4 regions of the Rhizobium sp. CCGE531 genome follow, and region 1 is predicted to be linked to each of the others. Evidence: predicted binding sites of a transcription regulator. Region 1 holds the regulator's gene; each other region holds the start of a gene.
What was found. The regulator LexA, encoded in region 1, represses DNA repair genes until DNA is damaged. The targets are predictions, from matches to a motif close to TGTTCNNNNTGTGTTCNG.
Positions count from the first base shown of each region.

Region 2: CCGE531_RS04640 (PA0069 family radical SAM protein) is a predicted target of LexA. The motif match lies at 3,184-3,201, and genes of this name have one in related genera.
Region 3: CCGE531_RS03595 (ATP-dependent helicase) is a predicted target of LexA. The motif match lies at 5,669-5,686, and genes of this name have one in related genera.
Region 4: CCGE531_RS07505 (DNA polymerase IV) is a predicted target of LexA. The motif match lies at 3,416-3,433, and genes of this name have one in related genera.

Region 1 is NZ_CP032684.1:1,929,924-1,937,383, forward strand. Features, by position in the region: gene lpxB (lipid-A-disaccharide synthase) at 1-485, shown strand, start outside; gene gltA (citrate synthase) at 512-1,801, opposite strand; gene CCGE531_RS09410 (ComEC/Rec2 family competence protein) at 2,092-4,545, shown strand; gene lexA (transcriptional repressor LexA) at 4,526-5,248, opposite strand; gene CCGE531_RS09420 (VOC family protein) at 5,671-6,558, shown strand; gene kdsA (3-deoxy-8-phosphooctulonate synthase) at 6,555-7,394, shown strand.
Region 2 is NZ_CP032684.1:940,034-947,493, reverse strand. Features, by position in the region: gene CCGE531_RS04665 (tetratricopeptide repeat protein) at 1-409, shown strand, start outside; gene CCGE531_RS04660 (4-(cytidine 5'-diphospho)-2-C-methyl-D-erythritol kinase) at 417-1,331, shown strand; gene moaB (molybdenum cofactor biosynthesis protein B) at 1,331-1,888, shown strand; gene CCGE531_RS04650 (hypothetical protein) at 2,019-2,333, opposite strand; gene CCGE531_RS04645 (glycosyl transferase) at 2,512-3,030, opposite strand; gene CCGE531_RS04640 (PA0069 family radical SAM protein) at 3,271-4,428, shown strand; gene CCGE531_RS04635 (ribonuclease HII) at 4,534-5,193, shown strand; gene CCGE531_RS04630 (phosphotransferase) at 5,299-6,066, opposite strand; gene CCGE531_RS04625 (F0F1 ATP synthase subunit B) at 6,267-6,758, opposite strand; gene CCGE531_RS04620 (F0F1 ATP synthase subunit B) at 6,762-7,355, opposite strand; gene CCGE531_RS04615 (F0F1 ATP synthase subunit C) at 7,434-7,460, opposite strand, start outside.
Region 3 is NZ_CP032684.1:723,084-730,543, reverse strand. Features, by position in the region: gene CCGE531_RS03615 (glycosyltransferase family 39 protein) at 1-1,259, shown strand, start outside; gene CCGE531_RS03610 (hypothetical protein) at 1,429-1,848, shown strand; gene secD (protein translocase subunit SecD) at 1,942-4,500, shown strand; gene CCGE531_RS03600 (SMP-30/gluconolactonase/LRE family protein) at 4,613-5,488, opposite strand; gene CCGE531_RS03595 (ATP-dependent helicase) at 5,756-7,460, shown strand, end outside.
Region 4 is NZ_CP032684.1:1,530,725-1,538,184, reverse strand. Features, by position in the region: gene CCGE531_RS07530 (PleD family two-component system response regulator) at 1-1,268, opposite strand, end outside; gene CCGE531_RS07525 (response regulator) at 1,285-1,656, opposite strand; gene CCGE531_RS07520 (DUF3572 domain-containing protein) at 1,788-2,096, shown strand; gene CCGE531_RS07515 (hypothetical protein) at 2,099-2,746, shown strand; gene CCGE531_RS07510 (GNAT family N-acetyltransferase) at 2,777-3,328, opposite strand; gene CCGE531_RS07505 (DNA polymerase IV) at 3,439-4,728, shown strand; gene CCGE531_RS07500 (GH25 family lysozyme) at 4,919-5,959, shown strand; gene CCGE531_RS07495 (L,D-transpeptidase family protein) at 6,153-7,424, shown strand; gene dnaE (DNA polymerase III subunit alpha) at 7,446-7,460, opposite strand, start outside.

The DNA.
Region 1 (7,460 bases):
TGCTGCCGACGGTGCCGAAGCAAGAAGCCCTCGTGCGTTTGCTTCTCGAAAATTGGAGCGTCAAACCGGAAATCCTCGTCGGTCAGGAGGCGAAATGGGAGGCTTTTGGACAGGCTGATACCGCCATGGCCGCATCAGGCACCGTGATCTTGGAGTTGAGCCTTGCTGGCATTCCCGTGGTTTCGGCCTATAAGACGGAGTGGCTGGCCAGGTTCGTGATGTCGCGCATCAAGGTATGGTCGGCGGCCCTGCCGAACCTGATTGCCGACTACGCCGTGGTGCCGGAACTCATCAACGATGTTTTGCGGCCCGGCCTGCTGGCTCGTTACATGGAGCGCCTGTCGAACGATACTCCCGAGCGCGCCGCGATGCTTGTGGGCTACGATCTCGTCTGGCACCGAATGCAAACGGAGGAGCCGCCGGGCGACAAGGCGGCGGCGATTCTCCTGGATGTTTTGTCCCATAAAAAAACCGGTCATCTCTGACCGGTTTTTTGTTTCAATTCCGAAGCTTAGCGCTTGGAAACAGGCACATATTCGCGCAGCGGTGCGCCGGTATAGAGCTGGCGCGGACGGCCGATGCGCTGATGCGGATCCTCGATCATTTCGTTCCACTGAGCGATCCAGCCGACGGTGCGGGCGAGAGCGAACAGAACGGTGAACATGGTCGTGGGGAAGCCGAGAGCCTTCAGCGTGATGCCGGAGTAGAAGTCGACGTTCGGATAGAGCTTCTTCTCGATGAAATATTCATCCGTCAGAGCGATGCGTTCGAGCTCGATTGCGATGTCGAGCAGCGGATCGTCCTTGATGCCGAGTTCGCCGAGAACCTCATGCGCCGTCTTCTGCATGATCTTGGCGCGCGGATCGTAGTTCTTGTAAACGCGGTGACCGAAGCCCATCAGGCGGAACGGATCGTTCTTGTCCTTGGCGCGGGCGATGTACTCCGGAATGCGGTCGACGGAGCCGATCTCGCTGAGCATGTTCAGTGCTGCTTCGTTGGCGCCGCCGTGCGCCGGACCCCAGAGGCAGGCGATGCCCGCTGCAATACAGGCGAACGGATTGGCGCCGGAAGAGCCTGCCAGGCGAACCGTCGAGGTCGAAGCGTTCTGCTCATGGTCGGCATGCAGGATGAAGATGCGGTCCATGGCGCGGGCGAGCACCGGATTGACGACATAATCTTCGCACGGAACGGCAAAGCACATGCGCAGGAAGTTCGACGCATAGTCGAGATCGTTCTTCGGATAAACGAAAGGCTGGCCGATATGGTACTTGTAGGCCATGGCGGCGAGCGTCGGCATCTTGGCGATCATGCGCAGGCTTGCGACCATGCGCTGATGCGGATCGGTGATGTCGGTCGAGTCGTGATAGAAGGCGGAGAGCGCGCCGACGCAGCCGCACATGACGGCCATCGGATGCGCGTCGCGGCGGAAGCCGGTGAAGAAGCGCGACATCTGCTCGTGCACCATCGTGTGGTGGGTCACGCGATAGTCGAAGTCCTTCTTCTGCGCTGTCGTCGGCAGCTCGCCGTAGAGAAGAAGGTAGCATACTTCCAGGAAATCGCCGTGTTCGGCCAGCTGATCGATTGGATAGCCGCGATGCAGCAGAACGCCTTCGTCGCCATCGATATAAGTGATGCTGGACTCGCACGATGCGGTCGAGGTGAAGCCAGGATCGTAAGTAAACGTGGAGGTGTTCTTATAAAGGGCACCAATATCAATGACACTCGGGCCGATGGTTCCGGTCTTGACCGGCAGGTCGACCGTCTTTTCACCCCAAGTTAGTTTCGCGCTTTGTTCCGTCATGCTGATCCTCCAAGATTTGGCGGGATTGACGCCATAAAAAGCGCCAAAAGGTTAAGCGACTACCGACTAGCTATATGATCCAGAGCCTAATGCCAAGTTATCCTAGTGCCGAATTGTGCATTGCAGTATCAACTTTTGGGCACTGCAGCAGCGTCACTGATCGTGCCGCGTCGGGAAACCGGCTCAATTTGGTCTCTCTCATGACGATTTCGGTTGAAATCACCAGATAGTGACGGCAAAAATCGCGCAAAAGCTGTGGTTTTACGCGGGGGCGGCGGCGGGTGCCTAATTTGGAGGCAGCGGAGCAGCGGGAAGATGGTCGGGATGTCGCTGCGCCTCCGCAGCTTCGTCCTGCTGTTGCGACGATTGTGCTCCGCGCCAAGGCACCGCAAGGGGAGCGGACGCAGGATCTGGCGCCGCTGACATCGCGCTTCCTTTTGATCGCGGGCCGCATTCGAGGCAGTATTGCCCGGCTGGTCGAAGAGGAGGCTTCACATGGCCGGGCCGTCCTTTTCGCGCCGATCTATATGGGTCTCGGTGCGATCTTCTGGTTTGAAGCTGGCAGCGATCCGCCGCCGCAAGCCGTGCTTGCGGGCCTGTTTGTCTTTGCCGCTAGCTTCGCGCTCCGGCGAGAAGCGGGGAGGCTGTTTCGCCACCTTCTTTTCGCCGGCATGCTAATTTGTCTCGGTATGACACTGGCTCAATGGGAAAGCTGGCGGGCTTCCACTGTCATGCTCGACTCTGCGGTGACGACGACCGTCACCGGCAGGATCGAGCGACGCGAATCCTATGACAATGGAGGCTGGCGCTATGTCGTCCGGGTCGAGGCAACGGAAAAGCCCACAATTCGCCGTTCGCCGGAACGGATCACGATCTTCGTCCGCAAGCAGGTGGAGCCGTTTAACCTCGGTGATCGGATGCAGGGCAGGGCGCGTCTGACACCGCCGGCAGGACCGGCACTGCCAGGCCTCAACGATTTCGCCTTCAGCTCCTATTTCAATGGCATCGGTGCGAACGGTTTCGCCTACGGCACCCCGACCCGATTGTCCCCGTCTGGTGATAATCTCGCGGAGCCGCTGCTGGATAAGGCCGATATCTGGCTTGCTGGCCTGCGCAACAGCATTGGCGACCGGATCAGGGAAACCTTGCCGGGAGATACGGGCGCCTTTGCCGCAGCGCTCGTCACCGATGAGCGACGTGCGATCTCCAAGGATACGACCGAGTCGCTGCGAATTGCCGGTCTCACCCATATCATTGCAATTTCAGGGCTGAACATGGCGCTGTCGGCCGGCATCTTCTATATCGGCCTGCGCTATCTGTTCAGTTTGTTTCCGGGAGTTGCGCAGGCCTGGCCGACCAAGAAGTTCGCGGCCTTCGGCGCGCTTTTGACGGTAACGGCCTATTACCTTATTTCCGGCTTCGGCGTATCCGCCGAGCGCGCTTTCATCATGATGGCGATCATGCTGGTGGCCGTGCTTTTCGATCGGCCGTCGCTCAGCCTTCGCAATGTCGCCCTATCCGCCATCGTCATCCTCGTTCTGTCGCCGTCGCAGGTGCTTGGTCCAAGCTTTCAGATGTCCTATGCAGCGACGCTGGCGCTGGTGTCGGGCTATTCGCTATGGAAACGACGGCGGCATCGCGAAAACATTCTCTCGCGGATCCGTCTGCTAAGCCCGCTGCTGTTTGTCTCGCGCTTCTTCGGCGGCGTGTTGTCGACCTCGTTCATCGGCGGCGCATCGACGGCCATCTTCTCGATCGAGCATTTTCATCGGCTGGCGACATATGGTCTCGCCGCCAACCTCGCAGCCATGCCGGTCGTCTCCTTCATCGTCATGCCCTTTGGCATGGTGGCAATGCTGCTCATGCCCTTCGGCTTGGACGGGCCGTTTTGGAAAGTCACCGGAGAGGGACTGGAACTCGTCATCCTGATCGCCAAAACCGTGGCTGGCTGGGGAGGCGACATCACCTTCGGCCGCCAGCCAGCCTGGCTGCTGCCGATCTTCATTGCCGGCTTCCTGATCATGACCATGCTGCGGACCCGGCTTCGCCATTTGGGCCTGCTGTTGCTGCTCTCATCCACCGGCGTGGCGGCATTCGGCTCCGGCGTGCCGAAGCCGGATCTGATGATTTCCGAGGATGGTGTCCTGGTTGCGCTGCGGCAGGACGATATACTCGCCACAAATCGCGAAAGGCCGCAGGCTTTCATTTTCGAACAATGGCGGAAGGCACTGGTCGCAACCGAACATCAGCCGCCCACCATTCTCCCTGGCGATAGCCGGCTTCCGCAGATCAACAAGACGACCGATCGCCATCGCCGGTTAAGCGGGGAAGAGCAGAATGCTGTGCGCAAGGCAATGGAAGAAGCGCTCGACAGGACGATGCAGGGAAGCTTCGCCTGTCAGAAAGGCGCATGGTGCGTGGCGATGCTTGATAACGGCGCCATGTTGGTCACCATCGAAAATGCCGCCTATCTGCCGCCGGCTTGCGATACTGCAAACATCGTCGTGACGCCGATCCGGCTGCGGCTTGATCATTGCCGTTCCGGCGCAATGCTCATAACGGGCGCAACACTGCGAAGAACCGGCTCTCTTGAAATGACCCTCGGCGCCGATACGCCGATCATTTCCGCAGCATTCGAAAACCCTCGACGACCATGGACACGGCATCGAACTTACGATTGGCGCGCAGACAAGTCCGGCACGCCGATCGCGCCACAATCACCGGTCAGTGATAGCGCCGAATAAGGCCGACGAGCTTGCCTTGGACCTTGACGCGGTCCGGCCCGAAGATACGGGTTTCATAGGCGGGATTGGCGGCTTCCAGCGCGATGGAGGCGCCCTTGCGGCGGAAGCGCTTCAGCGTTGCCTCTTCGTCGTCGACGAGCGCAACGACGATATCGCCGGGATTGGCCGTCGTCGAATTGCGGATGATGACTGTGTCGCCATCGAAAATTCCGGCGTCGATCATCGAATCGCCCCTGACCTCGAGCGCATAATGCTCGCCGGAGCCGAGCATATCGGCGGGAACGGTAATGTCATGCGTATTGTTCTGAATGGCGGAAATCGGAACGCCGGCAGCGATGCGCCCCATGACCGGTACCGATACGGAACTATTGTGGTCGTCGTTCGCAACCTTTGCCGGGGCGGGCGGCGCGACCGGCTGAGGTTTGCCGAGGCTGCCCTCGATAACGCTCGGCGAAAAGCCGCGACGCGGCTGCAGGCTTGAATTATAGGCCTCCGGCAGCTTGATGACTTCGAGCGCCCGCGCCCTGTTCGGCAGGCGGCGGATGAAGCCGCGTTCCTCGAGCGCCGTGATCAGACGGTGAATGCCGGATTTGGATGCCAGATCCAGTGCGTCCTTCATCTCGTCGAAAGATGGCGGGACTCCCGACTCCTTCATCCGCTCGTGAATGAAGAGAAGCAGTTCCTGCTGCTTGCGCGTCAACATCGTCTTGGAACCCCAAATCAAGAAAAACCGTGAAACAAATCCAGAACGGACACTATATGTTCCATATGTGTTCCGCAAGTGCTTAAATTTCGGTAAAGCCTTGCCGGGCGGATCAAATAATTGCCGCCATCGAATGGATCGCCTGAAAACCCTTGAGAGTTATATCCGCGCTAATCCATCGATAAATATGAGAAATGCCGCTCTGTTCGTTTCGTGAACGCTTCAGGCCCATCTCCGGATCTTGATGTGCGGATGAAGACGACGATCCGCCGCATAAGCCGGCTACAGTTGAGAATCAGTGCGGTCCAGTTGCCAGGGTTGCGTCCGGTTTCCATTGTCGCGCGCCTTCACGGCTTGGTTTTCGTCTTGAATTCAGCTTTGTATGGGCGCAAATCTGCTTTTGCAGGCAAACAGGGGGAACCATGACTTTGTCGCCGCATCCGCTGGATCATCTCGTGCTGCCGACCGTCAACATCGCATTGGCGCGCGAACGGCTGGGCAAGCTCGGCTTCACGGTGGCGCCGGACGCCCGCCATCCGTTCGGCACCGAAAATGCCTGCGTCTTCCTTGCCGACAAGACCTATCTCGAACCTTTGGGCGTGGCATCCCAGGAGCAATGCGAGACGAGTATTGCCGACGGCAATGTCTTCGTTGCGCGTGACCAGGCCTATCGCTTCCGCGTCGCCGAGGATGGATTTTCGGCCGTGGTTTTCGGTACGGACGATGCCGTCGGCGATGACGAGCGTTTCAAGGTGGCGGCGATCTCGGCCGGACGCATGCTGGATTTCTCCCGGCAGATGAAGATGCCGGACGGAACGGAAACCACGGCCGGTTTTCGCCTCGCATTTGCGGCCGATCTGCGCGCGCCGGATTTCCTGGCCTTCTGCTGCCAGCGCATCAATCCGCTGCCGACCGACCGCGGCGTGCTCGAGCGTCACGAAAACGGCGTGACCGGCATCGCACGAGTGGCGCTTTCCGCGCTGAAACCAGCGGCGTATCGCACCTTTTTCGAAGAGATCGTTGGCGGTCCGCGAGTCATCAAGCACTCCTTCGGCCTGACGATCAAGGCTGCCAATGCCGATGTCGAACTTTTGACGCCGGAAGGAATGGAAGCATTCTACGATTTGCCGGTTCACACCAGCGATCCCGGGCTGAGGGCACGCGCAATCCTTTTCAAGACGCGCGATCTTTCCGTGACATCGTCGCATTTCACTGCTAACGGCGTCACTTACACGCGTAAGAACAATCGTATACTGGCAAGGCTGGCGCCCGGACAGGGCGCATTATTCGCCTTCGAGGAGATAGCATGAGCACGAATTCCGAAGTCACCGTCGGCGAGGGTGCCTCCAAGGTCCTCTTTTCCAATGCCGCCAAGCTGTCGCTGATTGCCGGCCCCTGTCAGATGGAGAGCCGTGACCATGCTTTCATGGTCGCCGGAGTCCTGAAGGAGCTCTGCGGTAAGCTCGGCATCGGCCTTGTCTACAAGTCCTCCTATGACAAGGCGAACCGGACCTCTCTGTCAGGCAAGCGTGGCATCGGCTTGGAAAAGTCCATGGAAGTCTTTGCCGACCTCAAGAGGGAATATGGCTTTCCGGTTTTGACCGACATTCACACGGAGGAGCAGTGCGCCATCGTCGCCAAGACGGTCGATATCCTGCAGATCCCGGCTTTCCTGTCGCGCCAGACCGATCTTTTGGTTGCCGCCGCCCAGACCGGCCGTGTTGTCAACGTCAAGAAGGGTCAATTCCTCGCGCCCTGGGATATGAAGAACGTGCTTGCCAAGCTCAATGAGAGCGGCAATCCGAATATTCTTCTGTGCGAGCGGGGCGCCTCCTTCGGCTACAATACGCTGGTTTCGGATATGCGCTCGCTGCCGATCATGGCGGCTATGGGCGCGCCTGTCATCTTCGATGCGACCCATTCCGTGCAGCAGCCCGGCGGGCAGGGCGGCTCCACCGGCGGCGACCGCCGATTCGTCGAGACGCTGGCGCGCGCCGCTGTCGCTGTCGGCGTTGCAGGTGTTTTTGTCGAGACGCATGAGGACCCGGATAACGCGCCCTCGGACGGCCCGAACATGGTCTATCTGAAGGATATGCCGCGGCTTCTGGAAAAGCTGCTGGCCTTTGACGCCGTGGCCAAGGCCTAAGAAATATCAGGCATTCAACAGGCTGACATGATTTTGCTTTACGCGGCCTGCAGGAGTGCCAAATCG
Region 2 (7,460 bases), 990 kb from region 1:
CGACCAGGGCCTGAACATGATCAAGAAGGCCGTCGACCTGAAGCCGGATGACGGCTACATCGTCGATTCGCTCGGCTGGGCCTATTTCCGTCTCAATCGCTTCGACGACGCGGTGAACGAGCTGGAACGGGCAGCACAGCTCAAGGCCGGCGATCCGACGATCAACGACCACCTGGGCGACGCTTATTGGCGTGTCAATCGCAAGCTCGAAGCCGTCTACCAGTGGAATCGTGCGCTGGCCTCGAAGCCGGAAGAAGCAGATATTCCGAGGATCAAGGAAAAGGTCGAGAAGGGCTTGCCCACGCTCGACAATGATCCGAGGACCGTCGACAAGAGCAAGCAACCCGATCCCGCGCCAGCACCCTCGCCCGACACGAACGCTCCGGCGCCGATCGACAAGAAGTCCTAAGACTTCCATGAACACGATCTTGGCAGCGGGCGATTTCGACCTCACAGAGGAAGCGCCCGCAAAGATCAATCTTGCGCTGCATGTCACTGGCCGCCGCGCCGACGGCTATCATCTGCTCGACATGCTTGTCAGTTTTGCCGGCCATGGAGACCGTCTCGGCTTTCGTGCCAGCGAGCAAGATGAATTCAGCCTCTCCGGGCGCTTTGGCCCGCTTCTTTCCGCCGACGCCGAGGCCGGCGACAATCTCGTGCTCAAGGCGCGGGATCTGTTGCGGCAGGCTGCCCGTGCGGCTGGCTTCGATGCACCCGCCGTTCATATCCATCTCGAAAAGAACCTGCCGATCGCATCGGGTATCGGCGGGGGCTCGGCGGATGCGGCCGCGACATTGCGCGGGCTGATGCGGCTGTGGCAGCTCACGTTGCCTGACGAGAAGGTCAAGGCAATCGCCTTGAAGCTTGGCGCCGATGTGCCGATGTGCCTTGCCAGCGAGCCGCTGGTGGCGCGCGGGATCGGCGAGGCGATGGACTTGCTGCCGGCGTTTCCCACCTTTCCCATGGTTCTCGGCAATCCGCTCGTCGGCGTCTCGACGCCGGACGTGTTTCGCCATCTCTCCCGCAAGGACAATCCGCCGCTGCTGTTTCCAACGCAGATGCCGCGCGGCTCCAGCGAGTGGATCGAGATGATCCGGAACCTGCGCAACGATCTCGAACCGCCGGCACGCTCGATCTGCAGTGAGATTTCGGTGCTTTCCGGTCTGATCGAAAGCCAAAATCCGATCGTGACTCGCATGTCCGGCTCCGGAGCTACTTGCTTCGGGATTTTCGAAAGCATCGAACAAGCGGAGGCTGCTGCCGTTTCCCTTCACAGGCAGAGGCCGGACTGGTATTTCCAGGTAACGGAAACAATCGCGGGAGAGGCATGATGGCGGGCTCAATCGACAAAAGATCCTTCATTCCCGTCGGCATCGCCGTGCTGACCGTTTCCGATACGCGCACGCTCGCCGACGACAAGTCCGGCGATACGCTGGTCGCGCGTATTGCCGAAGCCGGCCACAGGCTGGCGGCCCGCGCCATCGTTCCCGACGACAAGGAGCGCATCCGCGCGCAAGTGGAAGCCTGGACGAAGGACGATGCGGTCGACGTGGTGATTACCACCGGCGGCACAGGCTTTACCGGCCGCGATGTCACGCCCGAAGCGCTGGAGCCGTTGTTCGAGAAGCGTATGGACGGCTTCTCCGAGGTCTTCCATCGCATCTCCTATGACAAGATCGGCACGGCGACGATCCAGTCGCGAGCAACCGGCGGCGTCGCCAACGCCACCTTCATCTTCGTACTGCCGGGATCGCCGGGCGCCTGCAAGGATGCCTGGGACGGTATCCTCAAGGCGCAGCTCGATTACCGCCATATGCCCTGCAATTTCGTGGAAATCATGCCACGCCTCGACGAGCATCTGAGGCGCGGCGCCGGCTCCATCGCATAATTCCTTGAATCGGAATCGCTTTAAGGGAAAAATTATGCAGCATTTCAAATGTTGCAGCGTCCTTGGCGCGTCTTGAAAGACGCGCGGCGCTGTCAGTAGATCCTGCGCATGGCAGGACATTATCAGCCTGCTATGCCTTCGGCTCCGGCAAGGCAGGAATTGATTCCCAATTATCGCCACTGAGGATGATGCAGCTACGGCCCGAGGCGTCGCTGATCAATAGCGTCCAGCTACCGCTCTCGGCGGCATAGATTTCCACGATCGTATTGGGATCGAGCTTGCCGACCGCCGAAAGCTTTTCGGAAAGATGATCGCCAAGAAAGGCGACGATATCGACGCGCTGGGCGCAAACCAGCTTCGCCTGGGAATCTGCAACGCCGGGATAAAGAATTGCAATTGGCATGAGAGCCATTGCCATGAGGCGGTAAAGCATCGTGCGTTTCATGACGCACCTCCTTTCGCCGGTATCCCGGCGGACAAGGAGTGTGCCGCTGACCTGTTCCGCCGCATATCGGCATCTTATGGTCGACCGCCCGACGCGACACGCGTAAGGTGCCGCCACGGGAAAATTATCGCAGGTATTTGCAACTTTTCAAATGAAATCTGGAATGGAGCACCCAGCGCTATCGAGCCGCCCGCGCCACCCACGAGGGGATGAGCTCGCTTGAAAGGTTCCGGCCCTTCCGGCCCTTGGCAAATTCGGCCAGCCGCATACCGGTTCTGGCGACGGCGATGGCCTGAGCCTTTGATAGCAGCAATCCCAGCTCCAAAGGCGGCTTGGCCTTGCGAATGCGCTGCAGGAAAGGCCGGCGATAACCGCGCGATGCGGTGAAGCGGGCCGGTGCCTTATTCAGGGAGACATATTCCGCGATCTCATCGATCCAGCCCGCCTGCGGCCGCGCACCCGGCTCGACCAATAGCAGCCAGTCGCCGCGCGCCGAGCGCAATATGTCCTTGATATCCCATTGCGAATAGTAGCGGCATCCAGCGGCATCCGCCACCCGGGATGTTCCGTCGCTGGAGCCGTGGTCGAGCACGACGACATCGCAGACCAGCCCCTCGATCGCGCCTGCCACCAATGCCGCCAATGTCTGCGCCAGCTCGGGTTCGTGATCCTGGCATTCGATGATGACCGTCAACATTGCCCATTTATAGAGCGGCGCATATTTTTTTGCCAGCGTCTAACCCTTGGGCCGGAACGTTTAAGAAAAGCCTGATGCACCACCCCGAAACCGCGCCGCGCCGTCACCAAACGCCTCGAATGCGGGAGACGGAAGACGGCGATCTTGATTTTTTGTTCTTGCAATGTTCTCATTTGTCGGATAGGAATTTAATCATCTTAGACGCGGCATGCGATGGCATGAACCGCCCTGGAGCTACCGATGAACGAGCAATCCCTTGCAGGGCAGGCCGCATTCGCGCCAGCCAATACGGCAGATGTTGCCAATGCTTTGATCACCGACGCAGGTCTCAGGGTCGACGCGGAGCGCCGACGCGGACGCGGCGCCGGATTGAATCCGAGCGGCCGGTTCGAGCCGCAGCAACGTGAGACTGTCGACGACGGCTGGCATACATGGGAAGAGCTCCCGCCCTTCAAAACCGAGGTGCAGGTGGAAAAGCCGCGCACCGCGATCACGCGCAACGAATCGCCCGATATTCCCTTCGATCGTTCGATCAATCCTTATCGCGGCTGCGAGCACGGCTGCATCTATTGCTTCGCGCGGCCGACGCATGCCTATATGGGCCTGTCCGCGGGGCTGGATTTCGAATCGAAGCTGTTTGCCAAGCCGGATGCGGCCAAGCTGCTGGAGCGCGAGCTGGCGAAGCCCGGTTACAAGCCGCGCGTCATCGCTATCGGCACCAATACGGACCCTTATCAGCCGATCGAGAAGGAATGGCGGATCATGCGCCAGATCCTCGAGGTGCTGAACCGGGCCAACCACCCGGTTGCCATCGTCACCAAATCGGCGCTGATCATGCGCGATATCGACATTCTCCAGGAAATGGCCGCCAAGAACCTGGTGCGGGTGGGATTATCGGTGACGACGCTCGACCGGAAGCTGGCCCGCACCATGGAACCACGGGCAGCAACCCCGCCACGACGGCTGGAGGCGATCCAGGCGCTCAGCGAGGCCGGTATTCGCACCTCTGTCATGGTGGCGCCGATCATCCCGGCGCTCAACGACCACGAGATCGAACGTATTCTCGATGCCGGCAAGGCCGCCGGCGCGCTGGAGGCAAGCTATGTCATCCTGCGGCTGCCGCTGGAGGTGAGCCCTCTGTTTCGCGACTGGCTGCTGCAGCACTACCCGGACCGCTATCGCCATGTGATGTCGCTGATCCGCTCGATGCGCGGCGGCAAGGATTACGATGCCGAATTCGGCAAGCGCATGAAGGGCGCCGGCCCCTATGCCTGGCAGATCAGCCGCCGCTTCGAAATGGCGACGCGTCGGCTCGAACTCACACGTCGCAATATCGCATTGCGCGATGACCTGTTCGTGCCGCCTGACGGCAGCGGCGTCCAGCTGTCGTTGCTCTGACATTCCTTGCGGGTTTTCCCTGTACCCGCTGGAAAAGCCCTCCGGTTCGCCGCCCTGATCCACCGGGGGCTTGCAGGAGATCGGGTGGTGTGCGAGCTTCGCCGCATGCCACGCAGCACACCACCCGATTCTCCAATGCTATTCGAGGACATCCCGCTCGTCCCGACCTTCGAGCTGGAACTGATCGCGCGACGCGCCGGACATTGGCCGGTCGCGGGGGCGGACGAGGCTGGCAGAGGCCCGCTCGCAGGACCGGTCGTGGCGGCTGCCGTCATTCTCGATCCCGAGCGCATTCCGAATGGGCTGAACGATTCCAAACAGTTGACAGCCGCCAGACGCGAGGAACTGTTCGTCGAAATCCTGGCGACGGCGACGATCTCCATCGCCTCATCGAGCGCAACCCGTATCGATACGACCGATATCCGCAAGGCAAGCCTGGATGCGATGCGCCGCGCCATTTGCGGGCTGGCGGTTCCGGCAAGCTATGTGCTGACCGACGGGCTCGATGTGCCAGCAGGGCTCGCCTGCCCCGGAAAAGCAGTGATCAAGGGCGATGCACGCTCCTTCTCGATCGCAGCCGCCTCGATCGTCGCCAAGGTGACGCGCGACCGGATGATGACACGCGCAGGCGTCGTTTTCCCCGCCTATGGTTTTGCAGCCCATGCCGGCTACGGCACTCCGCAGCATCGCGCCGGCATCGAGCAACATGGTCCCTGCTCGCTGCATCGCATGAGCTTCCGCCCGCTCAAGAGGGAAGCCGTCTAAAGCGGTTCAGTTTTTCACGGAATCTCTGAACCGCTCTATCACTTTGTTTTCGCACAATTCCTGATGGAAAACCGCTGTGCACTTTTCCTGGAATTGCTCAAGGTCTCAATTCGTCAGCCCCGCGACGATCTCCGGCGACCATTTCGCAATATAGGCAATATCTTCCCTGTAGATCCGGTCATGCCCATCCTGCAGATTCCGGCGGTAACGCGCGATGCCGCGCGCAGCTTCCCGTTCCATGAAGGCCAATAGCGCTTCGAGCCGCTCGACGATGGCGGCCGGAAGTGAACTGCGCTCCTCAACCGGCAATCCGTAGGCATCGACGAAGATTCGCGCACGCTGGATCTGGCTCGCAAGACGATCCAACCCTTCTTCCATCGCCATACTCGAGGACAATGGCGCCCAGCGATAGACCGCATAGGCTAGGTCCCAAAGCCGTGGACCGGGATGGGCTGCCTCGAAATCGATGATCCCGGTCACCTCGCCGTCGTTCATGACGACATTGTAGGGTGCGAAATCGCCGTGACAGATGACCTCGGCCGGCAGCCGGGGTGGTAGCTGCCAGGAGCACGTTGCGGCAAGATCGTGCAAGACCAGCGCGGAACTATGATGATACCGGCCCAGCAATCGGGCGGCCGATTGCACGGCCTTCTCCGAGCGCATCTCGATATTGCTATCAAGATCGCCCGTGACACCAGGCAGATAGCTCACTCTTTCCCAGACGTCATCAAATCCGCCCGGCTTCGGGGCGGCATCAAAGCCATGCAGCGGCAAGGCAGCCAGCAGAGCGTGCACGCCCGGTGTCCAAGGGCGGACCGGCCTCACGATAATATCGCCTTGGCGAAATGGCCCGTCGTCTGTCGCTGGCTGCATCTGTCCTCCCCCAGTCTCCTGATCTAGCCGTTCGTTGCGGCGATGATCAACCTGCGAAGGCAGGATGCGCTATCAAATCGGAGATTTGAATGAGGTGCCTCACCACCCGCTCTCTTGGTTCGAGGATGGCCCCAGCCCCTCCCACCAACAAAAAAACCCTGCCTAAGCAGGGCTTTTTCAAATCTCGATGTTCCGCGCGCTCAGTTCAGCCGCGTCTTCACTTCCTTGACGGCATCGTTGAAGAGGCCGGACTGGATGCTGCCATCGGCCTTTTTCGCAAGCACCGATTCAGCAGCGGCAATCGCCAAATCGACGGCGGCGGAACGAACCGCCTTCATCGCGTCGGCTTCGGCCTGCTTGATCTTCTGCTCGGAGAGAGCCGTGCGGTTGGCGACGAATTCCTCCGTCTTCTTCCGGGCTTCAGTCGTCAGCATTTCGGCTTCGCGCTCGGCTGCGGCGACGATATTCGCTGCATCAGCCTCGGCTTCCTTACGCTTGCGCTGATATTCGGCCAGCAGGTGCTGAGCCTCTTCGCGCAGACGCTTGGCTTCCGCCAGTTCGTTGCGGATCTGATCGGCGCGGTCGTCCAGCGACTTCGCCATCATACCCGGAACTTTCAGGTAGACGACGAGACCGATGAAGATGATGAGCGCAACAAATGCAAAGAAAGTTTCGTCAAGACCAAAAGTCATAACTTAGCCCTCCCGCTTCGCAGACGCTGCGGCGACAGCCGAAGCGACATCAGCCTTGCCGGCGACATTGCCGACCAGCTGTTCAACGACAGCAGAAGCAGTTTCTTCCGCAATCGCACCGACATCACCAAAAGCCTTCGTCTTGATCTCGGCGATGCGGGCTTCCGCAGCCTTGAGCTTTTCGGAAAGGCTTGCCTCGATCGTCTTGCGATCTTCCTCGGCCTTGGCCTTGGCAGCATCGCGGGCACCGGCGCCGATCGAATTCGCCTTGGCGCGCGCGGCAGCCAATTCGCTTTCATAGGTCGCGACGGCGGCGTCGGCTTCGGCCTTCAGGCGAGAAGCTTCCTCGATATCCTGAGCGATCCGGTCGTGCCGGCTTTCCAGGATTCTGCCAACGCGCGGAATGACAATCTTCTGCATGGCCACGTAGAAGATGACGAAGGTGATCACCAGCCAAAGCAGCTGTGACGGATACGTCGTATGGTCAAACGGCGGAAAAACGCCGGTGTGGTGGCCTTCATTCGGCGCACCCGTTTCCGTATGCACCTCGCCGGCGGCCGGCGGTGCTTCTTCAGCATATGCCGGGGTCACAAACATGCTCACCTCCAGGTGGTCTGCAAATGCAAAGAATCACGGCTCGCTGCCCGCGAACCGTGATCTATGACGCCGCTGATATCAGACGGCGAAGAGCAGGAGGAGAGC
Region 3 (7,460 bases), 1.2 Mb from region 1:
ACTCGACATTCTGGATCCGCATATCGGCGCCGCTCTTCCATCTCGCCACCGCCCTGATGCTCATGTGCACCACGCGGCGGTTGATCGACGGCGAGGAGGGACGCGAGATTGCCCCGTGGGTCGGCGTCATCTTCATCACCCTTCCGGCCGCTTCGCTTTCGGCCGTGCTGGTATCGACCGACACGATCCAGATCCTGTTCGTGACGATCGCGGTCTGGGCCTTTCTCGGCCTAACCAAGCGGTCTTCGGCGCTCGAGGCTTTCATCCTCGGCGCCAGTCTTGGCATCGCCTTCCTGACGAAATATTCGGTGCTCTTCCTTTTGCCGGGGGTCGGCATCGCCATGCTGACAATGCGCTCGGCGCGCATCGCCTGGCGGGACGTTGCCATTGCCGCCATCGTCGGCGCCATCGTCGTTTCCCCCAATCTCTGGTGGAACTTCGCTCATGATGCGGCGACCATAAAGCACACCGAAAACATTGCCCAATGGAGCAAGGATGGTGGCAGCAACGGCCTTTTGAAGCATGTGCTCAACGGGCTCGGCTTTTTCGGCGCGCAATTCGGCGTCGTCGGCCCGGTCATCTTCTATGCCCTGCTGTGGGCGACATGGCGGCTGATCCGCGGACAGAGCGACGACCGGGAAAAGCTGCTGTTCTGGCTATCTGTGCCCGTCGTGGCCCTGATCACGCTGCAGGCCCTGTTTGCCAAGGCCTATGCCAACTGGGCGGTCTCAGCCTATGCCGCCGGCACCATACTCGCGGTCTGGCTGCTTTACCGCCTGACGAAGAAGGGATTGAGCACCTCGCTGATCATCGGCGCCGTCGTCGCCTTCGTCATCCCGGTGATGACGGTCTTTGCCTATGACATCAAGCTGCCGAACGGCGATCTCGTCATGAAGCGCTATGTCGGCCGCACCATCATCAGCCAGGAAATCGCCGACATAGCGACTGAGGCGAAGACACCGGTCATCGTGGCCGAGGATCGCGATATCCTCGCCGATCTTTACTATACGTTGAAGGGCAAGCCCTTCCGGATCTATGCCCGCAAGTTCGCCGGTTTTCCCAATAACTACTACGAGCAGAATTTCTCCCTGCCGGCCGATGTGACCGGGCCGGTGCTGTATATCGACAACGGCTCGTTCGACTGTCCGGGTAGCCAGGTGGACCTCATCAAGAGCTGGTCGCCGCCGTTCGGCGACATGAAGGGCAAGACGCTTCATGCCTATCGCGTCGAAGCATCATGCCTTGCGCCCAAGCCCTGAGCCTTTGGAGACCATTGTCGTAGGACGGCAAGAAATCGCCAGCGCAACGGTTGACCCGTTCGCACAAGTGCATCATGACAGGCCGCACTATGAAGACGCGAGGCGTCCTGATATCATGACCGAACCGCCGGCGTTCGCGCCGGCAAAGGAATAAAGGCATTTCCGACCGTTGAGCCCGCTCGAATTCGGCGCCGCCGACAGCGAAGATAGAGACGACAGGACGCACCGCGCCGGAGCGCGCGTGATCGCCTCGCTGTTCGTCGCGTTTTTCGCCTATATCGGACTGGCGCTCGGTGGCGGCATCAATCTGGCCGCGCGCGCGGATGCGGATGCTCTCTCCTCCGGCAAGGATAGCCGACCGCTCTACCTTTCCCTGCGCGATCCGGTGCGCGGCATCGTCGTTGCCGACCGCCTGGTAACGCCGAAGGCCACCTGGCATGATATCGGACCGGCGATACTCGCGCCCCTCCCCTCTCTCGGCTATCTGGCCACGCCCTGGCAGCCACGCCATCCCGGCGATGCTGCTCGGCTCGAACCCCTGGCATTTAGCGCCTATTTCGCGCGCGGCCCTCCGAGCGACTTCGCGTAAGCTGTCGGCGCGGACGCGCCGTATCTCCGACATGACCTTAAGTCCGCCAGCGGCCCGACCGCCGGCATCAGCGTATTTTCAAGGATAATACCCATGCGCACCTCACCATGGCTCGTGGCGCTTTATACAGTCGTCATCCTGCTTGGCCTTCTTATCGCCCTGCCGAATGTGCTGCCGCCGGCGGCTCTCAGCAAAATCCCATCCTGGTTGCCGCATAGCCAGGTGTCTCTCGGCCTCGACCTTCGCGGCGGTTCCTATCTCGTGCTCGAAGTCGACGAGAAGGATCTGACCAACGGACGGCTGCAGTCGCTGCAGCAGGATGCACGCCGCGTACTGCGCGACAAGAATATCCAGGTCCGTTCGGTCGTCCGCAACGGCGATCAGATCGTCGTGACGCTCAATGACGCCACGCAGAGCAACGATGCCGTGACGCAGCTGCACACGCTCGCCAATACGATCACCGCGGGCCTTTCGGCCGGACAATCCGACCTGAACATCACGCCGAACGGCGCGTCCATCGCGATGTCCTTCTCGAAGGCGGGCATCTCCGCCAATGTCGATTCCGCCGTTCAGCAGAGCCTGGAAGTCATCCGCAAGCGCGTCGACCAAGTCGGCGTCGCCGAGCCGACCATCCAGCGCGTCGGCCCGAACCGCGTTCTCGTCCAGCTTCCGGGCGCGCAAGACCCGTCGCACCTGCGCGAACTTCTCGGCTCCACCGCGAAGATGTCCTTCCACCTGCTTGCCGACAACGCCGATCCGAACAATCCCGGCCCCGGCGTCACCATCCTCAAGGACGATAGGGGCACCAGCTATCCGGTTCTCGACCGTATCGAATTGTCCGGCGACCGGCTGACGGACGCTCGCGTCGGCTTCGATCCGAACACGCACCAGCCGCTCGTCACCTTCCGCTTCGATAGCGCCGGCGCCAACCGCTTTGCCGAAATCACCCGCGAAAATGTCGGCAAGCCCTTCGCCATCGTCCTCGACAACAAGGTGTTGAGCGCACCGAATATTAGCGAGGCGATCACCGGCGGTTCGGGCCAGATCTCCGGCAATTTCACCGCAGACAGCGCCACCACGCTTGCTGCCCTGCTGCGCGCCGGCGCCCTGCCCGCCAAGCTCACGGTCATCGAAGAGCGCACCGTCGGCGCCGACCTCGGCAGCGACGCGATCCAGAAAGGCATCTATAGCGGCCTGATCGGCTTCGCCTTGGTTGCCGCCTTCATCTTCGTGCTCTACGGCGCCTGGGGGATTCTCGCGAATGTTGCGCTGCTCATCCACACGATCCTGACCTTCTCGGCCCTGACGCTGGTCGGCGCCACGCTGACACTGCCCGGCATCGCCGGCGTCGTCCTCGGTATCGGCCTTGCGGTTGATGCCAACGTTCTCATCAACGAGCGCATCCGCGAAGAAACCCGCAAGGGCCGCGGCGCCTTCGCCGCCATCGATAACGGCTTCAAGAAGGCCTATTCGACGATTATCGACGGCAACATGACAGCCCTGATCGCCGCCGCTATCCTGTTCTATTTTGGCTCCGGCCCGGTTCGCGGCTTTGCCGTGACCATGGGTCTCGGCCTTATCATCTCGATGTTCACCTCCGTCGCCTTCGTGCGCGTCGTGATGATCGCCATCACCCGTCGCCGCAAGCTGAAGGTGATCAACATCAGGCCGCTGATCCCCTTCAGCCCCTATGACAAGCACATCCAGTTCATGAAGGCCCGCTTCTTCGGCGTCACCGTCTCGGCGATCCTGTCGATCGCCTCGGTGGTGCTATTCATCCATCCGGGCCTCAACTACGGCGTCGATTTCCGCGGCGGCATCCAGATGTCGGTGAAGACCAAGGATGCGGCCGATCTGGCGACGTTCCGCGAGGGCCTGAACACGCTCGGCCTCGGCGAAATTTCACTGCAGTCCTTCGGCGATAATAACAGCCTTCTTGTCCGCGCCCAGCGCCAGGACGGCGGCGAAGAGGCTCAGACGGCGGCAGTGACCAAGCTCAAGGCAGAAATCATCAAGATCGACCCGAGCGCGACCATCGAAGGCACCGATGTCATCGGTCCGAAGGTCTCGGGCGAGCTTGCCTGGGCCGGCATCCTGTCGGTCGTGATCGCCAGCCTGGCGATGCTGTTCTACATCTGGTATCGTTTCGAATGGCCGTTCGCGGTCGGCGCGATCGTCACGCTGGTACTCGACATCACCAAGGCAATCGGCTTCTTTGCGATCACCGGCCTCGATTTCAACCTGACGGCCATCGCCGCGATCCTGACGCTCGTCGGTTATTCGGTGAACGATAAGGTGGTGGTCTATGACCGCATGCGTGAAAACATGCGGCTCTACAAGTCGATGCCGCTGCGCGATATCATCGACAAGTCGATCAACGAGACCCTGGCGCGAAGCCTCTATACCAACGCCACCGCCTTCCTGGCGCTGGTGCCGATGGCGATCTGGGGCGGCAGCGCCGTCTCCAGCTTCGCGATCCCGATGGTGTTCGGCATACTTGTCGCTGGCGCCTCGTCGATCTTCATCGCAGCGCCGATCCTGCTCTTCCTCGGCGACTGGCGCCGCCGTCATGCCAAGGCTGTCGCCAACGACGCCAAGCCGGCGGACGACAAGTCCGGCAAGGACAACAAGCAGATCCCCGCGGCCGAATAAGCAGCCAATATATGAGAACAGGACATGCCCGGGCGCCGGGCATGTCCGTCAGCAGGACGAAAGCAGACCGAGCAAAATGCACGCGAGCGCCACCCGAAGATCGTAAAGCACTTCAGGAAATGGACGGCATATGCAACGGCAGGCCCGGACGGGGCGCCGTTATCTTCTCCACGACACCCTTTTCCTGTTCGCTGACGAGCAGGTGCTTGCCATCGACGGTGAAGGCGATGCCGCCCGGTCGCGCGCCATTGGTTCGGATATGGCCGGCCATCTTGCCCTCGGTATCGATCAGACAAATTTCGCCAAGGCCAGACATGGCACAATAAAGCGTGCCGCTGCGATCGAAGGCCAGGCCCGATGGCCCGCGCAGCACGTTTACCGCGGGCGACGTCATCGATTGCGCGAACATCTCCTGCCGTCCGCCGACGATCTGCCGATGGATTTTTCCGGTCAGCGTCTCGCTGTAGTAAAGCAGCCCGTCAGGCCCGAAGGCGATGCCGCTGGCAAGCAGCAGGCCGGCGGCCAGGACGCGGATCACCCGGCCTTCGGCGGGATCGATCTGATAGACGCAGCCATTATAGGCAGCCTTGAAAAAATCTGGATGGATATGCCCTCTTTCCAGCAGGTCGGTGAGGCGAATGCCCGAATCGGTCATGTAAAGCAGGCCGTCGGGACCGAAAGCGAGCGCGTTCGGATAGAGAAACGGGCCGTCGGCACTCCCTTCTATCACCTGGCGGATCCGGCCTTGCGGCGAGAGCCTGATGAGCGAATTCTCCGGGCCGCCGGCCACCCAGAAGCAGCCGTCCCCATCGATCGCAATTCCGGTCGGGCTGCCGCCGATCCGACACAGCTCCTCATAGGCGCCGCTCGTGCTTAAAAGCTTCAGATAGCGGCGACTCGGATCCGTCTCAACAAGCGCGATGCGCCCATCCGGCAGAGCCACCAGTCCGCCAGGCAGGCGCAGCCCAGTGGCGATCGTTTCGTTCATATTCGGAAACCTTCACTCAACGCACTACTAACACCCATGCTCAAGACTGCCGCGCCATCATGATACATAAGAACGAACAAAGTCCTTTTCGAGCCACCTCGGCCAAATCCGAATGAAATTCTTACGCAAAACTTCGCATCGACGAGGGAATTTCCCCAAGCTTGACAGGTCCGGTCGATTCGGAACATCCATAGAACGCTCAGATATTTTCATGGCTGCGATTCGTCGCGGATCGTGCCCGGCTTCCTCGTCCATCCAGGAGAATTGATGACTGCCGCCTATCTGGAAAAATTGAACCCGGAGCAGCGGCTGGCGGTGGAACACGGCACGACCGCAGGCAACGGCCATGTCGCCGGACCGCTGCTCGTCATCGCAGGCGCCGGCTCCGGCAAGACGAATACGCTTGCCCATCGCGTGGCGCATCTGATCGTCAAGGGCGCCGACCCGCGCCGGATCCTGCTGATGACATTCTCGCGCCGTGCCGCCGCCGAAATGGGCCGCCGCGTCGAGCGGATCTGCCGCGAGGTGCTGGGTGCGAATGCCGGCATCAACGCCGATGCGCTTGCCTGGAGCGGCACCTTCCATGGCATCGGCGCGCGCCTGCTGCGTGACTATGCCGAACAGATCGGCATCGACCCGGCCTTCACGATCCACGATCGGGAAGACAGCGCCGACCTGATGAACCTCGCGCGCCACGACCTCGGCTTCTCCAAGACCGAGAACCGCTTTCCGACCAAGGCGACATGTCTTGCCATCTATTCGCGCTCCGTCAATGCGGAAGCGCCGCTCGACGGCGTGCTGCGCGACTTCTTCCCCTGGTGCGCCATGTGGGAGCAGCAGCTGCGCGATCTCTTTGCCGCCTATGTCGAGGCGAAGCAGGTGCAGAACGTGCTCGACTACGACGACCTGCTGCTCTACTGGGCGCATATGCTGCAGGAGCCGCTGATCGCGGAGGATATCGGCAGCCGTTTCGATCATGTGCTTGTTGATGAATATCAGGACACCAACCGGCTGCAGTCCTCCATCCTGCTGGCCCTGAAACCGGATGGCCGAGGATTGACCGTCGTCGGCGACGACGCGCAGTCGATCTACTCCTTCCGTGCCGCGACCGTACGCAACATTCTCGATTTCCCCAAGGCTTTCACGCCATCGGCCGATATCGTCACGCTCGACCGCAACTATCGCTCGACACAGCCCATTCTGGCCGCCGCCAATGCCGTGATCGATCTTGCCTCGGAGCGCTTCACCAAGAACCTGCGCACCGAGCGGCAGAGCACGGAACGCCCGCGGCTGGTGACGGTGCGCGACGAGGCCGATCAGGCGCGCTACATCGCCGACCAGGTGCTGGAAAATCGCGAGGGCGGCGCAAGGCTGAAGCAGCAGGCCGTGCTCTTCCGCACCTCCAGCCACAGCGGCCCCTTGGAAGTGGAGCTCACCCGGCGCAACATTCCCTTCGTCAAATTCGGCGGGCTGAAGTTTCTCGACAGCGCCCATGTCAAGGACATGCTGGCGGCGCTGCGCTTCGCCCAGAACCCGCGAGACCGCGTGGCCGGCTTCCGCCTGATGCAGCTTCTGCCCGGCGTCGGTCCTTCCACGGCACAGCGCGTGCTCGATCAGATCGGCGAGGAGGCAAGCCCGATCACGGCGCTGACGCAGCTTCCCCCGCCTCCGCGCACGGGAGACGACTGGACCGCTTTCGTCGAGACGATGCGGGACGTCAAAAGCGGCAAGGCCGGATGGCCGGCGGAAATCGGCCTGGTTCGCCAATGGTATGAGCCGCATCTGGAACGCGTGCATGAGGATGCTGCGACGCGCCAGGCGGATCTCGTCCAGCTCGAACAGATTGCCGCGGGCTACGGCTCGCGCGAGCGCTTCCTCACCGAACTGACGCTCGATCCGCCTGACGCGACCAGCGATCAGGCAGGCGCGCCACTGCTCGACGAGGATTATCTGATCCTTTCGACTATCCATT
Region 4 (7,460 bases), 400 kb from region 1:
CGAGACGAAATACCGAAGGATGCGGTGATGTTAAGAGCGACACCATTATCTCGCAATTTCACCGGCATATTTTCTACCGCAGCGCGCAGACGTTCGGCAACCGCAGCCGCGATATCGGCTGTTGTATCCGGCATGACGACAACGAATTCCTCGCCACCGTAACGGCAAGCTAGATCAGCACCACGCACCGTTGAGCGGATGCGCGCCGCGAACTCCTTCAACACCTCGTCGCCGGCGTCGTGACCATAGGTGTCGTTGACGGTCTTGAAACGATCTATGTCGGTGATCAGGACGGAAAGCGGCCGGCCCCGCGCCAGGGACCGATCGAAAAGCACCTTGAGGTGATTGTCCAGGTATCGCCTGTTGTGCAGGCCGGTGAGCGCGTCGGTGACGGCAAGTTCGATGGTCTGCTGCACGCTGGCACGCAACCGGTCGTTATAGCGCTTGCGCCGTATCTGAGTGAGGCAGCGGGCGACGAGTTCGTTCGGATCGATGGGGCGGACGATATAGTCGTTGACGCCGAGGTCCAGCGCACGGACGGTCATCTCGTCCGCGCCTTGTTCCGTTACCAGCAGCACCGGCAGGAAGCGCGTGCGCTCCAGCGAGCGAAGCTGCGAGCAAAGCCGCAGCGGATCGTAGTCTTCGAAATTCGAATTCACGATGACAAGTTCGAAAGGCCGCTCGGCCGCCTCGAACAAGGCGGCCTGCGGATCGGACATCGCGATAACCTGGGCGATCGGCTTGAGCGTACGGATGATACGCTCCTGCGAATTGGCACGACCATCGACCAGAAGCACCTGTCCTGCTTCGTCGGCGCGGCCATCACCGGCCCGAAACAGATCGTCGATACCGAAATTGCGCGCGGTCTCGTTGCGCATATGCAGTTCGTCGCTCAGCGTCTTGAGGCGAAGAAGGCTCTTGACGCGGGAAATAAGCTGCAGGTCGTTGACCGGCTTCGTCAGGAAGTCGTCGGCACCGGCCTTCAAGCCGCGCACACGGTCGGCCGGCTGGTCGAGCGCGGTAACCATGACGACGGGTATATGCGCCGTGCGCGGATCCGATTTCAGGCGTTCGCACACTTCAAATCCGTCCATGCCGGGCATCATGATATCGAGAAGGATGAGATCGACCTGGGCGTTCGCACAAACGGCGAGCGCCTTCAAACCGTCTTCCGCCGTCAGCACTTCGAAGTATTCGGCAAGCAGCCGTGCTTCCAGAAGCTTTACGTTGGCCGGGACATCGTCGACTACCAGGATACGCGCGGTCATCAGTTCTTCCCCATCATCAGGCGTCGCCCAGATAGGTCTTGATGGTTTCAATGAATTTCGGCACCGAAATCGGCTTCGAGACATAGGCCTCGCATCCGCCCTGGCGAATACGCTCCTCATCGCCCTTCATGGCGAATGCCGTAACCGCGATTACGGGGATGACATGGAGATCATCGTCTTCCTTCAGCCATTTGGTGACTTCCAGGCCGGAAACCTCCGGAAGCTGGATATCCATGAGGATCAGGTCCGGACGATGCTTGCGGGCGAGATCGAGCGCTTCCATGCCGTTACGGGTCTGGATCGTCGTATAGCCGGAAGCCTCGATCAGATCGCGAAAGAGCTTCATATTGAGCTCATTGTCTTCTACAATCATTACCTGCTTAGGCATGGAAAGCTGTCCCTGCATCCGGTATTGCATTCATTCTCTCGAAATATAGGGTCGCGAGGAATCGATTCCAGAAATACTTGAATCGCAAACTACCGGCATTTGGTTGAAAAATAGGTAACTCACCCTTCAAAATGCAAAGTAACTTCAAGAACCCGAAGAAGAATGCGGCCGACCCGCAGGAGACCGCGATTGCCGTACTCGGCTGGCTGGCCAACGAATCGGATATGTTCGGCCGCTTCCTGGCGCTGACCGGCGTGGAGCCGGCACAGGTGCGCAACGCCATCAATGAGCCCGCCTTTCTCGCCGGCATGCTCGACTTCCTCATGAACCATGAACCGACATTGCTGGCCTTTTGCGAGGCGAGCGGCATTCCACCGGAGGCCGTCGCCGCCGCGTCGGCGCATTTTTCGCCACCCGGCCTTGCGTCTGGAGAATATTGACCATGGATGCCCCGGTCGAATTCGACGTATCGCATATCCGGCTGCGGGATCGGCCGCTGATCGTCTGCGATGTCGACGACGTCGTCTTGCATTTCTTTGCTCCTTTCCTGACCTTCATCGACGGCGAAGGCTACGAATTCCTGCCACGCTCTTTCCGGCTGACGGGCAACATCGTCTCCAAGAACAATGGCTCCGCACTGGAAGAAAGGGATGTTCACCGGCTGATCGAAGTCTTCTTCGAGGCCCAGGAACGATGGCAGACCCCCTTCGAGCGCGTTGTCGATACGCTTGGGGAATTCTCGAAAGACGCCGATATCGTCTTCCTCACGGCCATGCCGCCACAGTTCTGGGCCCAGAGGCGCCGCCTGCTCGACAGGCTCGATCTTGCCTATCCACTGCTCGCATCGTTGCAGCCGAAGGGGCCGATCGTGCGATCCTTGCATCGACAGCGCACCATGCCCATCGCCTTCGTCGACGACATGGCCCATAATCTGCATTCGGTCAGCGAACATGTTCCGGAATGCCTCCTGATCAACCTCAAACCGGACTCCGTCGTCCACCGCATGGCGCCAGCCGCCGCAACGGGAATCCCCGAAGCAAACGAATGGAGCCAGGCGGCACTATTGATCCAGGCCCATATCGTGCGCTGAGGCAATCCAACCCGATCTCAAAGCCCGATCTCAAAGGATGAGGCGCATCAGCGGCCGGCCATCCTTGCGCTTGGCAACCTCCGAAAATCCGGCTGCTTCGAATATGCGCTGCGAGCCCACATAAAGGCCGACGGATTTCGATTGCTTGGTACGCTCGATCGGACAGCCCTCCAGCAGCCGCGCACCGGATGCCTTGGCAAAGTTGACGGCCTCCGAGAGCATGCGATGGCTGTGTCCCTTGCCGCGATCGCGCGCATTCATGAAGAAGCAGCTGACGGCCCAGATCGAGCTGTCCTCCGCATCCGCCGGATCGAGTGGGCGCGATACGGTTTTAGCCGAATTCCATTGCGGCAACTCGGCGCGCGGGCCGACCTGCACCCAGGCGATCGGCTGCCCGTCGACATAGCCAAGAAGACCGGGAGGCGGCCCTGCCGCGACACGCTCCTGCATGAACCGCTTCTTGGCGGCCGCATCCATCGTCTTGCGTTGCGACGTCGGGACGCGAAAATGGGTACACCAGCATCCGTAGCAGGCGCCACTCGGCCCGAAAAGCACCTCGAAATCGTCCCAGCGACCGGGCATTAATGGTTGCACGCTTAAATTCTGCACGCCCTGCTCCCCGACAGTTTTCCAGCTTGAGACTCACAAGCTTAAAACATAAAGTAGCGATGTTCAATTTTTGTTCTCGTTCAATGACCAATGCGCCGGACAAGATCTCAGGTTTCTGTCGCGATTGCTTGAGCGAGCAATCGGCCGCACGAACGCGCTGTCGGAGCTGCGGCAGCCCTCGCCTCGTCTATCACCGCGAACTCTACGGATTGACGCTGGCGCATATCGACTGCGACGCCTTTTACGCCTCGATCGAAAAACGCGACAATCCGGAGCTGGCCGACAAACCTGTCATCATCGGCGGCGGCAAACGCGGCGTCGTCTCCACCGCCTGCTACATCGCCCGCATCCATGGGGTGCGCTCCGCCATGCCGATGTTCAAAGCGCTGGAAGCCTGCCCGAACGCCGTCGTCATCCGTCCGAACATGGAGAAATACGTCCGCGTCGGCCGGGAGGTTCGAGGGATGATGCAAGAGCTGACGCCGTTGGTGCAACCGCTTTCGATCGATGAGGCCTTTCTGGAGCTCGACGGCACGCAGCGGCTTCATCACGATCCGCCGGCACGCATTCTCGCCAAATTCGCCCGGAAAGTAGAACAGGAAATCGGCATCACCATCTCGGTCGGCCTTTCCTATTGCAAGTTCCTCGCCAAGGTCGCCTCCGACCTGCAGAAGCCACGCGGCTTCTCCGTCATCGGGCGCGAGGAGGCGTTCTCTTTCCTGGAGCCGCGCCCCGTCACCATCATCTGGGGCGTCGGCAAAGCTTTCGCGGCGACGCTCGAGAGCGACGGCATCCGCACCATCGGCCAATTGCAGGCCATGGAGGAAGGCGACCTCATGCGTCGCTACGGCGTCATCGGGCAGCGGCTTTTCCGTCTCGCCCGCGGCATCGACGATCGCACCGTGCATCCGAACGAAGCGGCAAAGAGCGTGTCTTCCGAAACGACTTTCTTCGAAGACATTTCACGCCATGACGATCTCGTGGCGATCCTGCGCGATCTCTCGGAGAAGGTTTCGCGGCGCCTGAAACGCAGCGGCACTGCCGGGCAGACGGTGGTGCTCAAGCTGAAGACCGCCGACTTCAAGATCCGCACGCGCAACCGCCGCCTGGAAGATCCGACCCAGCTTGCAGACCGGATCTTCCGCACCGGCCTGCGCCTGCTCGAACACGAGACTGACGGCACGAAGTTCCGCCTCATCGGCATTGGCGTCACCGATCTTGGCGACGCGGAGCGCGCGGACCCGCCCGATCTTATCGACATACAGGCGACGCGGCGCGCCGCCGTGGAAGCTGCCATGGACAAGCTCAAAGAAAAATTCGGCAACAAGACGGTCGAGACCGGTTACACATTCGGCGACAAGCGTCATAAATAACAATGACTTAAAATTAAATCACCGATCGGTGACATAAAAATACGCAGCTGATAATCACGTCACGCGCGTGATTCTTTGTGACGGAAAGCTCGGATTCAAACTTTTTTGGTAAATTTCCATTAGGACTTGGATTCTGTAACTTCCGAACGGCGCGGATCCGCCGTCGATTGTGTTTTGCGTACGGGTTCCTATGCGTCTATCGGCTGTATCCACCATTCTTTTCGCCTGCCTGACGATCTCAGGCTGCGCCGCCCGAGGTGAGCGCGAAGCCGCGCAAGCCAGCCCGCCTTCGAAGGAAATGACCAGCTCCATCGCAAAGAGCAGCCGGCCGGTGCCATCGGTCGAAATCGGGGAAACGGTCTCGCGGGTCGAGCGCCAGCAGGCCCTGGCAGCCGCAATGCCGGCGGATGTCCGGCCGGAAGCATTTCTGCCCTCCGAACAAGGCGGCGACGACACTCCCGTACCGCTGCAGCGGCCGCTCGCCATGCTGGCGCCGTCGAATCCCATGCCTCGCGCCATGCGGCAGCAGCCGATGCAGATCTATAGCCACCGCTTCCGCGATGCCAAGCCGATCAACTTCGGCTCGACCACCTCGCCCCGGAAACTCGCCGTGCATGGCGTCGACGTCTCGCGCTGGCAGGGCGAGATCGACTGGGATACGCTGCGCACCCAGGGTGCGAACTTCGTCTACATCAAGGCGACGGACGGGGGCGATCATCTCGATCCGATGTTCAGGAAGAACTGGCGGGCCGCCCAACAGGCCGGCCTGAAGCATGGCGCCTATCACTTCTTCTATTGGTGCCGGACTGCCGGGGAGCAGGCCGATTGGTTCATCCGCAACGTGCCGAAGGAAGCCGGGGCGTTGCCACCCGTCATCGACGTGGAATGGAACGGCGAGTCGAGCTGCAAGCGCCGGCCTTCACGCGAGCAGGTGCTTGCCAAGATGCAGGTCTTCATGGACAAGCTGGAGAGGCATTACGGCCAGCGTCCGATCGTCTATACCGCGCCGGACTTCTATCGCGACAATCTCAGCGGCGAACTACTTGACTATCCCTTCTGGCTGCGCGCCGTGGCCCAACATCCGTCCAAGGTCTATCCGGGCCGGAAATGGCTGTTCTGGCAATATTCCGGCTCCGGCGTCTCCCACGGCGTCGACGGCAAGATCGACCTCAACGCCTTTCATGGCAACGAGCAGGACTGGCACAACTGGGTGGCCTCCAGCGTTCGCTGACCTTTCAAAGTCCGACCATTCAGCCCATCACCGAAGCTGAGTTTGACCACTCAGTTCCGGTGATTCTGTATTTCGCCGCAACAAGGCAGCCCCAGGCTTCACTGGAGCGACGGCCCACCGCTTTCGGCAAGCCTTCCTTAAACTTCGAAGTCTACCTTGGCGGCACGAGTATTGCGTTTTGGTTTGTGTCTATATGAAACCGTTTTTGTTGCTTGGGCTCGGGCTGTTGTCGGCCACCGCCCTATCACATCCTTCTCTTGCCGCGCCGGATGGCCGCACGCTGCAGATCGTGGTGTCGAAGGACAGGCAATCGCTTGCCGTCTTTGATGGCGACCAGGTGATCGCGACCTCGAAGGTTTCGACCGGCAAGCGTGGACATACGACACCGAGCGGCATCTTCTCCATTCTGGAAAAGAAGGTCTATCACGAATCAAACCTCTATTCGGCCGCGCCCATGCCCTTCATGCAAAGGCTGACCTGGTCAGGCATCGCGCTGCACGAATCCAATTCGGTTCCGAACTATCCGGCTTCCCACGGCTGCGTGCGCATGCCGAAGGCTTTCGCCAAGATGCTCTACCAGATGACCGAGCGCGGCGTGCATGTCGTCATCGCCAATCAGCCACTGGTGCCGCAGCCTTTCGAGAGCGCAATGCTGTTCCAGCCGCAGGCAGCACCTCCACCGGCGCTGTTTTCCGGTATCGAACTGCGCCCGATGACCGCGAGCTTTCTGCCGCACGGGCAATCCCTGCAGGTCGCGACGAACGATGTGACCTCGATCCGGATCCCGAAGGCACAGGAAACCGTTACGCCGCCTGCCGATCCGGCGCCGCTCAGCATCCTTATCACCCGGCGCGGATTGCGCGAAAATGTGCGCGACCTCCAGGGCATCCTGAACGGAATGGGCTTCACCACCGGAACGCCCGACGGCATGCTCGGGCCGGCAACGGTGCAAGCGATCGAAGATTTCAAGAAGGCGCATGATATCACGGCGACGGGCAGCCTCGTCAGCCCCTCGCTGATGAAGGCTGTTTATGCCGCCGCCGGCAAGGGCGAGCCGCCGAACGGCGCGATCATGGTCCGCCAGAAGTTCAAGCCGCTCTTCGAAGGCCCCGCCATCATCGCCGAGCCGCAAGAGGCGCTCGGCGTGCATTTCTTCACCGCCAACGCGATCGACCGGATCAGCGGCAAGGCCGACTGGTTCGGCATGACGCTCGAAGAAGATCTCAGCAAGCAGGCAAGGAAGCGGTACGGCATCACTAGCGAAGAGCAATCGCAATCGCTCGATGCCGCCGGACAGGCGCTTGGCCGCATCACCATTCCCGACGATGTCCGCCACCGCATCGAGGATCTGCTGACGGCCGGTTCTTCGCTGACGATTTCCGACACCGGCGTTGGCCCTGAAACCGGCAACGAGACCGATTTCATCACCATCACCAACAATGGCGCGCTCGGAAAGAAGGGCTAGAACGCTTCTCCGGGAGTCGCTTTAGACCAGCTCCAC